4 regions of the Dickeya fangzhongdai genome follow, and region 2 is predicted to be linked to each of the others. Evidence: predicted binding sites of a transcription regulator. Region 2 holds the regulator's gene; each other region holds the start of a gene.
What was found. Region 2 encodes sigma-54, which starts transcription at its own class of promoters, with help from an activator protein. Its sites were predicted from a motif close to GTTGGCACANNTTTCGCTNT; they were not measured.
Positions count from the first base shown of each region.

Region 1: the regulator sigma-54 is predicted to act here: its motif matches at 1,195-1,214, upstream of glnA (glutamate--ammonia ligase).
Region 3: the regulator sigma-54 is predicted to act here: its motif matches at 1,712-1,731, upstream of CVE23_RS17420 (gamma-glutamyltransferase family protein).
Region 4: the regulator sigma-54 is predicted to act here: its motif matches at 1,230-1,249, upstream of glnK (P-II family nitrogen regulator).

Region 1 covers NZ_CP025003.1:4,931,002-4,934,490, forward strand. The annotation lists gene typA (ribosome-dependent GTPase TypA) at 1-918, opposite strand, end outside; gene glnA (glutamate--ammonia ligase) at 1,294-2,703, shown strand; gene glnL (nitrogen regulation protein NR(II)) at 2,908-3,489, shown strand, end outside.
Region 2 covers NZ_CP025003.1:336,262-339,750, forward strand. The annotation lists gene ptsN (PTS IIA-like nitrogen regulatory protein PtsN) at 1-443, opposite strand, end outside; gene hpf (ribosome hibernation promoting factor) at 536-823, opposite strand; gene rpoN (RNA polymerase factor sigma-54) at 848-2,281, opposite strand; gene lptB (LPS export ABC transporter ATP-binding protein) at 2,331-3,056, opposite strand; gene lptA (lipopolysaccharide ABC transporter substrate-binding protein LptA) at 3,072-3,489, opposite strand, start outside.
Region 3 covers NZ_CP025003.1:3,879,168-3,882,656, forward strand. The annotation lists gene CVE23_RS17410 (transporter substrate-binding domain-containing protein) at 1-495, opposite strand, end outside; gene CVE23_RS17415 (MurR/RpiR family transcriptional regulator) at 771-1,610, opposite strand; gene CVE23_RS17420 (gamma-glutamyltransferase family protein) at 1,772-3,361, shown strand; gene hpxX (oxalurate catabolism protein HpxX) at 3,406-3,489, shown strand, end outside.
Region 4 covers NZ_CP025003.1:1,310,153-1,313,641, forward strand. The annotation lists gene CVE23_RS06055 (SmdB family multidrug efflux ABC transporter permease/ATP-binding protein) at 1-1,023, shown strand, start outside; gene glnK (P-II family nitrogen regulator) at 1,318-1,656, shown strand; gene amtB (ammonium transporter AmtB) at 1,699-2,991, shown strand; gene tesB (acyl-CoA thioesterase II) at 3,084-3,489, opposite strand, start outside.

The sequences.
Region 1 (3,489 bases), 430 kb from region 2:
GGTCGGCTCATCCACCGACAGCGCCGGCAACGCTTCCACGCAGGAAGTGTCGCAGATGGTGTCGGAAATGTTCAGCTCGCCCAGGCCGGTGATCGCGATGATGTCGCCAGCTTCAGCCAGTGTACTTTCGATACGCTGCAGGCCCAAGTGGCCCAGCACCTGGTTTACTTTACCGTTACGTACTTTGCCTTCGCTGTCGATGATGCTGACCTGCTGGTTCGGTTTCACCACGCCGCGTTTGATGCGGCCGATGCCGATAACGCCAACATAGTTGTTGTAGTCCAGCTGGGAGATCTGCATCTGGAACGGACCGTTAAGGTCAACGTTCGGCGCTTCAACGTGCTTCACGATGGCTTCGAACAGCGGAGTCATGTCTTCCGCCATGTCGTTATGATCCAGACCGGCGATGCCGTTCAGCGCGGACGCATAAACGATCGGGAAGTCCAGTTGCTCGTCGGTGGCGCCCAGGTTCACAAACAGGTCGAAGACCTGATCGACAACCCAGTCAGGACGCGCGCCGGGGCGGTCAACCTTATTAATGACAACGATCGGCTTCAGGCCATAGGCAAAAGCTTTCTGGGTCACGAAACGCGTCTGCGGCATCGGACCGTCCATCGCGTCTACCAGCAGCAGTACAGAGTCCACCATGGACATCACTCGCTCTACCTCGCCGCCGAAGTCGGCGTGTCCCGGGGTATCCACGATATTGATGCGGTAGTCGTTCCAGTTGATGGCGGTGTTTTTGGCGAGGATGGTAATTCCGCGCTCTTTTTCCAAATCATTGGAGTCCATAACACGTTCGGTGGCTTCGTTACGCTCACCCAACGTACCGGACTGTTGCAGCAGCTTGTCAACCAGGGTGGTTTTTCCATGGTCAACGTGCGCAATAATAGCGATGTTACGCAAATTTTCGATCACAGCTTTGCCTCAGGCATTTTAGAAATAGCGCGCTATTGTACACGTATTAATCGAGCGACTGAACAAGATCACAATCATCTTCCACAAACAACCTGCTGATGCCGGGTCTGTGATCCCTTTCACGGTGCAATAAAGCAGCACTCCTTAAACGAGAGAGCACCAATTAGGTGCAATCACACCAATATGGTGCACTATATTGGTGCGGTTAACTATCTTGGTGCAGTGGAGGAGGACACAAAAAACCAGCAGGAATGCCTGTTAGAACTATTCATAAAAGTTGGCACAGTTTTAGCTATAACCTCTGTACGGTAACAACATCATTCCACAACGATATTCGTTCCACGACGATAAATGACACAATCGGGAGAACCAAGTATGTCAGTAGAACACGTTTTGACGATGCTGAATGAACATGAGGTGAAGTTTGTTGACCTTCGCTTCACGGACACCAAAGGTAAAGAACAGCACGTCACCATTCCGGCCCACCAGGTTGATGCTGACTTCTTTGAAGACGGCAAAATGTTTGATGGTTCTTCGATTGGCGGCTGGAAAGGCATCAACGAATCCGACATGGTGTTAATGCCGGACGCGACTACTGCGGTTCTGGATCCGTTCTTCGAAGAACCGACCCTGATCATCCGTTGTGACATCCTGGAACCGGGTACCATGCAGGGCTACGACCGCGACCCGCGCTCCATCGCCAAGCGCGCAGAAGACTTCCTGCGTTCTTCCGGCATCGCCGACACCGTACTGTTCGGGCCTGAGCCGGAATTCTTCCTGTTCGACGACGTTCGTTTCGGCAGTAACATCTCCGGTTCTCATGTTGCTATCGACGACATCGAAGGCGCCTGGAACTCCAGCACCAAATACGAAGGCGGCAACAAAGGCCACCGTCCGGCAGTAAAAGGCGGTTACTTCCCGGTTCCGCCGGTAGATTCTGCGCAGGATCTGCGCTCCGCCATGTGTCTGACCATGGAGCAGATGGGTCTGGTGGTTGAAGCGCATCACCACGAAGTGGCAACCGCTGGTCAGAACGAAGTGGCAACCCGCTTCAACACCATGACCAAGAAAGCCGACGAAATCCAGATCTACAAATATGTCGTGCACAACGTGGCGCACGCCTTCGGCAAAACCGCAACCTTCATGCCGAAACCGATGTTCGGCGATAACGGCTCCGGTATGCACTGCCACATGTCTCTGGCCAAAGACGGCGCCAACCTGTTCTCCGGCGACAAATACGGCGGCCTGTCCGAAACCGCGCTGTACTACATCGGCGGCGTGATCAAACACGCTAAAGCCATCAACGCGCTGTCCAACCCGACCACCAACTCCTACAAGCGTCTGGTTCCGGGTTACGAAGCGCCGGTTATGCTGGCCTACTCTGCCCGTAACCGCTCTGCCTCTATCCGTATCCCGGTGGTGTCCAGCCCGAAAGCACGCCGTATCGAAGTGCGCTTCCCGGACCCAGCCGCCAACCCGTACCTGTGCTTCGCCGCACTGCTGATGGCCGGCCTGGACGGCATCATCAACAAGATTCACCCGGGCGATGCCATGGACAAGAACCTGTACGATCTGCCGCCGGAAGAAGCGAAAGAGATCCCGACCGTAGCCGGCTCTCTGGAAGAAGCGCTGAATGCCCTGAATGCAGACCGCGAGTTCCTGACCCGTGGCGGCGTATTCACCGACGACGCGATCGATGCTTACATCGAACTGCGTATCGCTGAAAACGACCGTGTTCGCATGACGCCGCACCCGGTTGAGTTCGAACTGTACTACAGCGTGTAATACCTGCGCTTGGACGGCAGGACGAAGAAAATGATGTTCACATTGCCGTCCGATAACCGTTTTCTGTTTATGTTTATTTTTGTTGCCGTGGAAACTTTTCAGCCCATCTTCGGATGGGCTTTTTTCTCCACAAGACATCTTACAGTTGCTACTTAAACTACAATCCAGAATAGTGTGCACTAAAATGGTGCGGGAGTCTGCGTTATGGCAACAGGCACGCTGCCCGATGCTGGGCAGATCCTCAATTCTTTAATAAACAGCATCTTATTGCTTGATAAAGATCTGGCTATTCACTACTCCAACCCAGCGGCGCAACAACTTCTGGCCCAAAGCTCACGCAAACTGTCTGGAACGCCACTGCCGGAGCTGCTCGGTTACTTTTCGTTGAATCTCGACCTGATGCGGGAAAGTCTCGACTCGGGGCAAGGCTTTACCGATAACGAAGTCACCATCGTGGTGGATGGCCGGGCGCATATCATGTCGCTGACGGCACAGCGCATTCAGCACGATTTTATCCTGCTGGAAATGGCGCCGATGGACAACCAGCGCCGTCTCAGCCAGGAACAACTGCAACACGCCCAGCAACAAGCAGCGCGCGACCTGGTGCGCGGTCTGGCGCATGAAATCAAGAACCCGCTCGGCGGCTTGCGCGGCGCGGCGCAGTTACTGTCCAAAGCGCTGCCGGACCCGGCGCTGATGGAATACACCAAGGTCATTATCGAACAGGCCGATCGCCTGCGTAATCTGGTTGACCGTCTACTTGGCCCGCAACAGCCCGGCCTGCAC
Region 2 (3,489 bases):
TCTTCATCGCTTTGAGCGGCGCGCAGCCGCTTACACACGGTTTTATCCGCCAGCCGTTTGGCGACGAGCGACAAAGTATGTAAATGGGTTTTACATTGTTCAGTGGGAACCAGCAAGGCAAAAAGCAGATCGACCGGCTGGTTGTCGATGGCGTCAAAAGCGATCGGCTGCTCCAACTGGATAAAGACGCCGACCGCGCCCAGCGTATTCTCGTCTTCCAGCTTGCCGTGCGGAATGGCGATGCCATTGCCGATACCGGTGCTGCCCATGCGTTCCCGGGTCAGAATCGCTTCAAACACCATCTGCGGCGGCAGGTTGAGCTGTCTGGCGGCCAGTTCACTGATGATTTCCAGTGCGCGCTTTTTGCTCTGACAGTGGACGGCGCTACGCGTGCACTCCTTACGGAGAACGGCGCTAAGTTGCATAACGGGCTCGTTGTTCATGATACGTTCACTTAACGACACTGTTGCCTTCGGTTACCGGCCCGCCATCATACAGCAGGCCGGTTGCTGTCCCTGCACCTGAAACGGCAAAATCAGTGCTGTTTCAGTTTATCCTTATGTTTGTTTAACTGTCTTGCCAGCTTGTCGATCAACAGATCGATGGCGGCATACATATCATCCGCTTCCGATGTGGCATGCAGCTCACCTCCGTTGACGTGGATGGTGGCATCCGCAATGTGCAGGATCTTTTCCACTTTCAATACCACGTACACCTGATTGATACGATCAAAGTATTGCTCAAGTTTGGCGAATTTTAAGGTCACGAATTCGCGCAGAGCATCCGTAATTTCGACGTGGTGTCCGGTAATGTTAAGCTGCATATCGTCTTCCTTCTCATGTAGGGGTCAAACCAGCTGTTTACGCTGGTTTGACGGCGGGATAGATAAAGACTCTCGATACTTGGCGACAGTACGGCGGGCCACAATGATTCCCTGTTCGGAAAGCAGTGTGGTCAGCTTGCTGTCGCTCAGCGGTTTAGCGGGGTTTTCCGCTGCAATGAGTTTCCTGACCAGCGCGCGGATAGCGGTGGATGACGCCTCGCCTCCGCTGTCGGTGTTGACGTGGCTGGAAAAGAAATACTTCAGCTCAAAAATACCGCGCGGACTGTGCAGAAATTTCTGGGTCGTTACGCGGGAAATGGTGGACTCGTGCATGTCCACGGCCTGGGCGATATCCGCCAGCACCATGGGTTTCATGAATTCTTCGCCGTGTTCGAAGAACGCCTGCTGCTGTTCCACAATACAGCGGGTCACCTTCAACAGGGTATCGTTACGGCTTTCCAGGCTCTTGATGAGCCAGCGGGCTTCCTGCAGATGACTGCGGATGAACTGGCCGTCGCTGTCGTTGCGCGCGCTGCTGCCGAGCGCGGCGTACTGCTGGTTGATCTGCAGCCGCGGCACGCTGTCGGTGTTGAGTTCCACCGTCCAGTGGCCTTGCATCTTGCGCACCAGCACATCCGGAATGACATACTCGGATTCGCCGGTGTTGATCGACTGCCCTGGGCGCGGATCCAGCGACTGGATTAACGCCAGCGCTTCTTTCAGCACCTCCTCCTTGAGACGGCTGGTACGAATCAGGGTGCGGAAGTCATGGTTGGCGAGCAGGTCGAGGTATTCGCTGACGATGAGCCTGGCTTCGGCCAGACGGGGAATGTCATTGTCGAACTGCGATAGCTGCACCAGCAGGCATTCGCGCAAATCGCGGGCGGCTACGCCGACAGGGTCAAAACGCTGTACGCGCTTGAGCACCGCTTCCACTTCTTCCATCGTCACATCGTCATTACCGATGCTGTCGCGGATATCGTCCAGCGACACGGTCAGATAGCCGGTATTGTCCACCGCGTCCACGATAGACGTGGCGATGGCGGAATCGGTGTCGGAAAACGGCGTCAGTTCCACCTGCCACATCAGGTAATCCTGTAGCGTCTGGGTGGTTTCGCCCTGATAGACAGGCAGCTCTTCGTCGCGGTAGTCAGTACTGGTGCCGGACGGCGTGCCGGCGGTGTAGATTTCATCCCAGGCGGCGTCGAGCGGCAGCTCGTCGGGCATCTCCTTCTGCTCCAGCGCCTCGCGGGTATCCAGCGTTTCGCTGTCGCTGCTTTCCTGGGTTTCCACTTCGTCATGAATATCGGCTTGCTCCAGCAACGGGTTGCTTTCCAGCGCCTGTTGGATTTCCTGCTGGAGTTCAAGCGTGGACAACTGCAGCAGGCGGATGGCCTGCTGTAACTGCGGTGTCATAGCCAGTTGCTGGCTGAGCCTGAGTTGCAAACCTTGCTTCATAACGCGCGCTAACTTCCTTTTTGAATGATCAACCTAAAACATGACGTTATCAGAGTCGGAAGCCTTCGCCCAGATAGACTCGTTTTACCTGCTCATTCGCCAGTATATCCATCGGTGAGCCGTGGGCAATAAGCTGGCCCTGACTAACGATATAAGCGCGTTCACAGACATCGAGCGTTTCGCGAACGTTATGGTCGGTAATCAACACGCCCAGCCCGCTATCGCGCAGATGCTCAATGATTTTCTTGATATCGATGACCGAAATCGGGTCTACCCCTGCAAAGGGTTCGTCCAGCAGGATGAATTTGGGGTTAGCGGCCAGCGCCCGGGCGATTTCCACCCGGCGGCGCTCGCCACCGGACAGCGATTGTCCCAAACTATCGCGCAGGTGAACAATATGAAACTCTTCCATCAGTTCGTTGGCGCGATCCTGCTGCTGTTCACGGGTCAGATCTTTTCTGATTTCCAGCACCGCCATCAGGTTGTCGTAGACGCTCAGACGCCGGAAAATCGAGGCTTCCTGCGGCAGGTAACCGATGCCGCGGCGGGCGCGATCGTGCAGCGGCAGCAGGCTGATGTCCTCATCGTCGATCACGATGCGGCCTTCGTCGCGCGGGACGATACCGACAACCATATAAAAGGTGGTGGTCTTGCCGGCCCCGTTGGGCCCGAGCAGCCCGACGATTTCGCCTGAATTCACATTCAGGCTGACGTTTTCCACCACTTTGCGGCCTTTATACGCCTTGGCCAGATTTTCGGCGATTAGTGTTGCCATGGGTTAGCGCGTTACTCACTGTTGTTTGGTGGGCTTGCCGGTGTTGCCGCTGGGCTTGGCGCCGTTCTGGGTGCCTTTGTCCTGCAACTGCGTCGGGACCAGCACGGTGGTGACTCGTTTGCCTTTGTCGCTGAACGCTTCCATCTGCTGCTGTTGCACCAGATAGGTGATGCGGTCGCCCTTAACGTTGCTGTCCAGCTGTTCCAGATAGGCGTCGCCGGTCAGAATAACCAGCTGCTTGTCCATTTCGTAACGCATCTTCTGAGAATGGCCTTTGACCGGCTTGCCGTTGTCCTGCATCTGATAAAAGGTGGCCGGGTTGCCGTAGCCTTCGATCACTTCATGGCCCTGTTGGCCGTTAGGACGGGTGACCACGACCTTGTCGGCCTGCGCTTTTATCGATCCCTGCGTGACGATAACGTTGCCGGTGAAC
Region 3 (3,489 bases), 1.5 Mb from region 2:
GTCGGCAGCCTTGGGCGCGATCTCGGTCAGCACCATGTCTTCTACCGCGCCGCGGGTCACGCCGACGGTTTTGCCCTGCAACGCCTCGGGCGCGCCGACAGCGGTGTCTTTCGGACCAAATACGCCGAGGAAGAACGGCGCATAGGCGCGGCTGAAATCGATCACTTTTTCACGTTCGGCGTTTTTACCCAGGCTGGAAATCACCAGATCCACCTTGTCGGTTTGCAGATAGGGCACGCGGTTGGCGCTGGTTACCGGCACCAGCTGCAACTTTAGTTTCATCTCACTGGCCAGATAGCGCGCCATGTCGATGTCATAGCCTTGCGGCTGCAGATCGGTGCCGACCGAGCCGAACGGCGGGAAATCCTGCGGCACGGCGACACGCAGCACGCCGCGTTTCTGGATATCCTGCAACTGATCCGCCATCGCCTGTCCGGCCTGAACCATCAACAGCGCTGCGCCAACTACCGCCAAAAAACGTTTTCCGATCTTCATTGCTGTGCCCCCGGTTAAGTTAGTTTGAAACCAAAGATTCTTCAATAAAAATATTGAAACCTTCGTTGCAGAAAGAAAAGCAAGATGCATGCCAGATATCACACCGCGACATCACCACTAATAGCAAAGGCAGAGACAGGCTGAGCAGCGCGAGCAACGCTATCGTTCAGTGAGCGAATGCGTCCGGACCCGCCGTCCGCAACGCACAATGGCAGGGCATAAAAACGGGAAAGGGTTGCACCAAAACAGAACAATCGCACCAGCAAGGCGCGCGTTTATCGCTGTTCCAGTTCGTCGAGTTGCAGGTAAAGGTCGGCAATATCGTGGATGCGCTGACGGCCCTCCGCCAGCATCTGATGCAGCAGCGCGTTGCTGATCAGGTTAACCAGACTCATGGCGCTGGCGTAGCTGTCAAAGGCCGATACGCTATCCAGCGGCGCGGTCAACGCCCAGGAAGCCAGCGGCGGCAGCGTATGCGCCTGCGGTTCGCACAGCAACAACACCGGAATCTGCCGGGCGCGCAATTGCTGCAACAGCGGCAGGATCAGGCGCGGACGGCGGCGGAACGCCACCACCGCCACCACATCCCGTTCATCCAGATCCGCCAGCTCTTCCGCCAGTGTCTGGCCGGGTTGCGCCAGCAGCGGCACCTGCGGGCGGATTTGCAGCAATTGTTGGCGCAGGTGCAGCGCCACCGGGTAGCTGTTGCGCAGCCCGAGAACACAGACGCGCCGCGCCTGCTGCAACGCGGCGATCAGCGCGCCGAACTGCTGCGGATCGATCTGGTTGACCCACTGCGTCAGGTTAGCCATTTCCTGTTTGTAATGGCGCGCCAGCAGCGTGTTGCCCTGCACCGCGTCCCGGTTATCGGTCAGCGGCATACCGCTCTGGCGCAGGGTGCGCAGCTCATCGCGCATCTCCCGGTAGCTGGGGTAACCGAGGCGGCGGAACAGGCGGCTGACCGTGGCTTTGGACACGCCGCTCAGCCGCGCCAGTTCGGCGCTGTTATAGCTGATCAGGTCATCCAGATGATCGAAGATAAACTCCGCCACCCGCTGTTCCTGCGGCGACAATTCGCTGTACTGACTGCGTAGCCGTTCATCAATCTGTTTCATGCCTGTCTCTGCCATTTTTTTGAATCCTGTAACTTTTGTTTCATCCTTTCGGCGCTATGCTGAACATAGCATACAACCGTCGGTCGGCAGCAAGCAGAAAAGGTGGAACGGCTTTTGCTTAGCATCGACCACCCTACAGTCCAACAAGAGCCTTATCCCTCATGATGCAAAGCAATATCGCCCCGTCGGGCATGGCGGTCACGCCGCATCATCTTGCCAGCGCCAGCGCGCAACGTATTCTGCGCGCCGGGGGCAACGCCATCGAAGCGATGGTCGCCGCCGCGGCCGCGATTGCGGTGGTTTACCCGCATATGAACAGTCTGGGCGGCGATGGTTTCTGGCTGATTGTGCCGCCGCAGGGCGACCCGATTGCCATCGACGCCAGCGGCGCGGCCGGTTCGCTGGCGACCCGCGATCGGTACGCCGGCGCCAGCCGCATTCCACACCGCGGCCCAACGGCGGCACTGACCGTAGCCGGCACCGTGGGCGGCTGGCAGGAAGCGCTGACGTATGCCGCCGAGCTGGACATCAGCCGCCCGTTGCCGCTCGCCAGCCTGCTGGAAGACGCCATCGGCTATGCCCGCAACGGCATTCCGGTCACCCAGTCGCAGGAAGACGCGCTGATCAGCCGTCATCACGAACTGAGCGATTTCGCCGAATTCTGCCGCGTGTTCATACCGCAGGGCGTCATCCCGCGCACCGGCAGTCGTTTTACCCAGCCGGATCTGGCCGACACGCTGCAGCAACTGGCGCAGGACGGGCTGGACAGCTTTTACCGCGGCGCGCTGGCGGCGCGCATGACGGCACAAATGGCGGAGCTGGGTATGCCGGTCACCGCTGACGATCTGGCGAACTACCGTGCCCGACGCGCCACGCCGCTGGTGCTGAAACACAGCAAAGGCGAGGTGTTCAATCTGGCGCCGCCGACGCAGGGGCTGGTGTCGCTGGCGATTCTGGGCATCGCCGACCGACTGGGGATGGCAGACCTCAGCGACAGCCAGACCATACACCGCGTGGTGGAAGCCACGAAGCTGGCTTTCAGGCTGCGCGACAAATACATCACCGACCCGAAACGGATTACGCAGGATATTCAGGCGCTGCTATCCGCCAGCCATCTGGATACGTTGAGCAAGCACGTCGACACCCGCTCCGCCGCGCCCTGGGGACAAGGCAAGGGCCCGGGCGACACCGTCTGGCTGGGCGTATGCGATCGCCACGGCCTGTCGGTGTCGTTTATCCAGAGCATTTATCACGAATTCGGCAGCGGCATGGTGTTGCCGGGCACCGGCGTGCTGTGGCAAAACCGCGGCGCTTCCTTCAGTCTGGATCCGAATCACCTGCTGGCGCTGGAACCGGGCAAGCAGCCGTTTCACACCCTTAATCCGGCGGCGGCGCGACTGTCTGACGGACGCACCATGGTCTACGGCTCGATGGGCGGCGACGGCCAGCCGCAGACGCAGGCGGCGTTGTTCATCCGCCACGTGATGCAGGGCGTGCCGCTGCAACAGGCGATTACCGCGCCGCGCTGGTTGCTGGGCCGCACCTGGGGCCAATCTTCCGACACGCTGAAACTGGAAGACCGCTTCACCCCGGCCACCGTCGAGGCGCTGCGCACGCTGGGCCACGACGTGGAACTGCTCACCGGATTTAGCGAAACCGTCGGCCATGCCGGCGCCATCGTCCGTCATGCCAACGGCATGCTGGAAGGCGCCAGCGATCCGCGCAGCAACGGCAGCGCCGCCGGATTTTAATCTCGCTACCTGGCTAATCTCACCCCCTGATAAGGTCTTTGCTCATGGAAAAAAAGGATATCGATCAGGACGCGCTGGCCGCGTACCTGCAACAGATGGAAACCCTGCTGCAACTGGAGCTGGATGAT
Region 4 (3,489 bases), 970 kb from region 2:
CTGTTTTCGGCATTGGTGATGTGCGGTCTGTTGCTGCAGTTTGGGTTCAGTTCGGTCGGTTCCGTCGGGGTGGGGGTGCTGTATGCCTTTATCAACTATCTGGGGCGTCTGAATGAGCCGCTGATTGAACTCACCACCCAGCAGTCAATGTTGCAGCAGGCTGTAGTCGCGGGAGAGCGTATTTTTGAGCTGATGGACGGCGCCCGCCAGCGTTATGGTGACGATGTTCGTGCGCTGGAGAGCGGGCGTATCGATATCAATCAGATGACGTTTTCCTACCATAAAGGCAAACCGGTGCTGCATGACATCGAGTTGCACGTGCCGGATCGCGGATTTGTCGCGTTGGTTGGGCATACCGGCAGTGGTAAGAGCACGCTGGCAAGTCTGCTAATGGGGTATTACGTGCCGGATAGCGGGGAAATCCGTCTCGATGATCGTCCGTTGCCGACGTTGTCGCATCAGGTGCTGCGTCAGCATGTGGCAATGGTGCAACAGGACCCGGTAGTGCTGGCTGATTCCATGTACGCCAATGTCACGCTGGGGCGCGACATCAGTGAGGAAAACGTCTGGCAGGTGCTGGAAGCGGTGCAACTGGCGCCGCTGGTGCGAGACATGCCGGAAGGTCTTCATACTCGTATCGGCGAGCAGGGGAACAACCTGTCGGTTGGGCAAAAACAGTTGCTGGCGCTGGCCAGAGTGCTGGTGGCGGCTCCCAGAATTCTGATTCTGGATGAAGCGACCGCCAATATCGATTCCGGTACCGAGCAGGCTATCCAGCGGGCATTGCGATTGGTGCGTTCTCATACCACGCTGGTGGTGATCGCACATCGCCTGTCAACCATTGTCGAGGCGGACAACATTCTGGTGCTGCACCACGGTAAAACGGTGGAGCAGGGAACGCACGAACAGTTGCTGACGAAGGAAGGGCGTTATTACCAGATGTACCAGTTGCAGCAGGCGAGCCGAGAGTTGGCCTTTTCGCAACCGCACGATTCTTCCGAACTGATATCTCAGGCACCATGACTGCCAACGCAGTGCAGCGTTTCGCACCATAATTTGGCAGAGCCCGCCTTGTTGTGCAGTGCGCTGCACTGAAACCAAGCGCGATGCACTATTTTTGTGCGTCGCGCGCTCCTGTTTTTCCTGTTCATTGTCCATACTTCATACAGTCATCTTCCGTTCTGTCCCTAACGGGTCGCGTTTTATCGCTTTTGCTTCGGCTCAACATTTATGGCACACGATTTGCTTTAAGTGATTCGTGGACATATTTGAGAGTGACGGGCGCAGGCCTGAACTTACATGGTTAGGGGGATGAGGATGAAACTGGTTACTGTGGTAATTAAACCGTTCAAGCTGGAAGACGTACGCGAAGCATTGTCTTCTGTAGGCATCCAGGGGCTCACCGTCACTGAGGTGAAAGGGTTTGGGCGTCAGAAAGGGCATGCGGAACTGTATCGTGGCGCGGAGTACAGCGTTAACTTTTTGCCAAAAGTGAAAATTGACATCGCGATCGCCGACGACCAGTTGGATGAAGTTATCGATGTCATCAGTAAAGCCGCCTACACCGGTAAGATTGGCGATGGCAAAATCTTTGTCGCGGAACTGCAGCGTGTCATCCGTATCCGCACCGGCGAAACTGACGAAGCCGCACTATAACAATTACCTGATTTAGCCTTATTAAATAGGGATGAAGAGAAAATGAAGAAACTTTCCTTGTCATTAGGTTTAGGAGCGGCTGCCATGCTTCCTGCATGGGTCATGGCGGATACGCCGGCGCCTGTGGCGGACAAAGCGGACAATGCGTTCATGATGATTTGTACCGCATTGGTGCTGTTCATGACGATTCCTGGATTGGCGCTGTTTTACGGCGGCCTGATTCGTAGCAAAAACGTGCTGTCCATGCTGACTCAGATTATGGTGGCTTTTGCGCTGGTCTGCATTCTGTGGGTGATTTATGGCTACAGCGTGGCATTCAGTACAGGCAGCCCGTTCTTCGGCAGCCTGACCAATTTCATGCTGAATGGCATTGATATCAACTCTGTCAGCGGTACTTTCTACCAGTTTATCCATGTGGCTTATCAGGCGTCCTTTGCCTGCATTACCGTGGGGCTGGTGATTGGTGCGCTGGGTGAGCGTATTCGTTTCTCTGCCGTACTGATCTTCTCCGCACTGTGGTTCACCTTGTCTTATCTGCCGATGACCCACATGGTATGGGGCGGCGGTTATCTGGCGGCAGACGGCGCGCTGGACTTCGCTGGCGGCACCGTTGTACACATCAACGCCGCTGTGGCTGGTCTGGTTGGCGCGTTGCTGTTGGGCAAACGTGTCGGTTTCGGCAAAGAGGCTTTCAAGCCGCATAATCTGCCGATGGTATTCCTGGGCACCGCTATCCTGTATATCGGCTGGTTCGGTTTCAACGCCGGTTCTGCCGCTGCCGCCAACAACATCGCGGGTCTGGCGTTCCTGACCACCGTGGTGGCAACAGCCGCTGCGATTCTGGCCTGGGTCGTTGGCGAGTGGATTAGTCGCGGTAAACCGTCTCTGCTGGGCGCCTGTTCTGGCTGTATCGCCGGTCTGGTTGCCATCACGCCGGCCGCAGGCACTGTGGGTATCGGCGGCGCGATGATTATCGGCTTTGCCGGTGGTTTTGCTGGCCTGTGGGGTGTGACCGTACTGAAAAAATGGCTGCGCGTCGACGATCCGTGCGATGTGTTCGGGGTGCACGGCGTATGCGGCATCGTCGGATGTCTGCTGACCGGCGTGTTCACCGCCGCGTCGCTGGGTGGTACCGGTTATGCGCAGGGTGTGACCATGGCTCATCAGGTATGGGTACAGCTGTTTAGCGTGATCGTCGCTATCGTGTGGTCCGGCGTCGCCGCGTTCATCTCCTTCAAGGTTGCAGACATTGCTGTCGGTCTGCGTGTACCGGAAGAACAAGAGCGTGAAGGTCTGGACGTCAACAGCCACGGCGAAAACGCATACAACCAGTAATTCCCGTTCGGTAGCGGATAATAACGGTTACCGTCATATACCAAACAAAAAACCACCTTGAAAAAGGTGGTTTTTTTACGTCTGACGCTGGGCTATTGACCGTGACGCCGGATGACGCCTTCCTGCACGCTGGATGCCACCAGCACCCCTTCACGGGTATAGAACTGGCCGCGAACAAACCCGCGGGCGCCGGAAGCCGAGGGGCTTTCGACAGAGTAAAGCAACCAGTCATCCAGCCGGAACGGCCGGTGGAACCACATCGCGTGGTCAATGGTTGCGACTTGCATTCCTCGTTCCAGAAACCCCACGCCATGCGGTTGCAGCGCCGTGAGCAGAAAATGACAATCGGAGGTATAACCAAGCAGATATTGGTGGGTTCGCTCGTCATCCGGCATGGTGCCGTTGGCCCGGCACCACACCTGTCTGACTGGCGGAGCGGCTTCACCTTTCAACGGGTTATGAAATTTTATCGGGCGAATCTCTATCGGCCTGTCATTG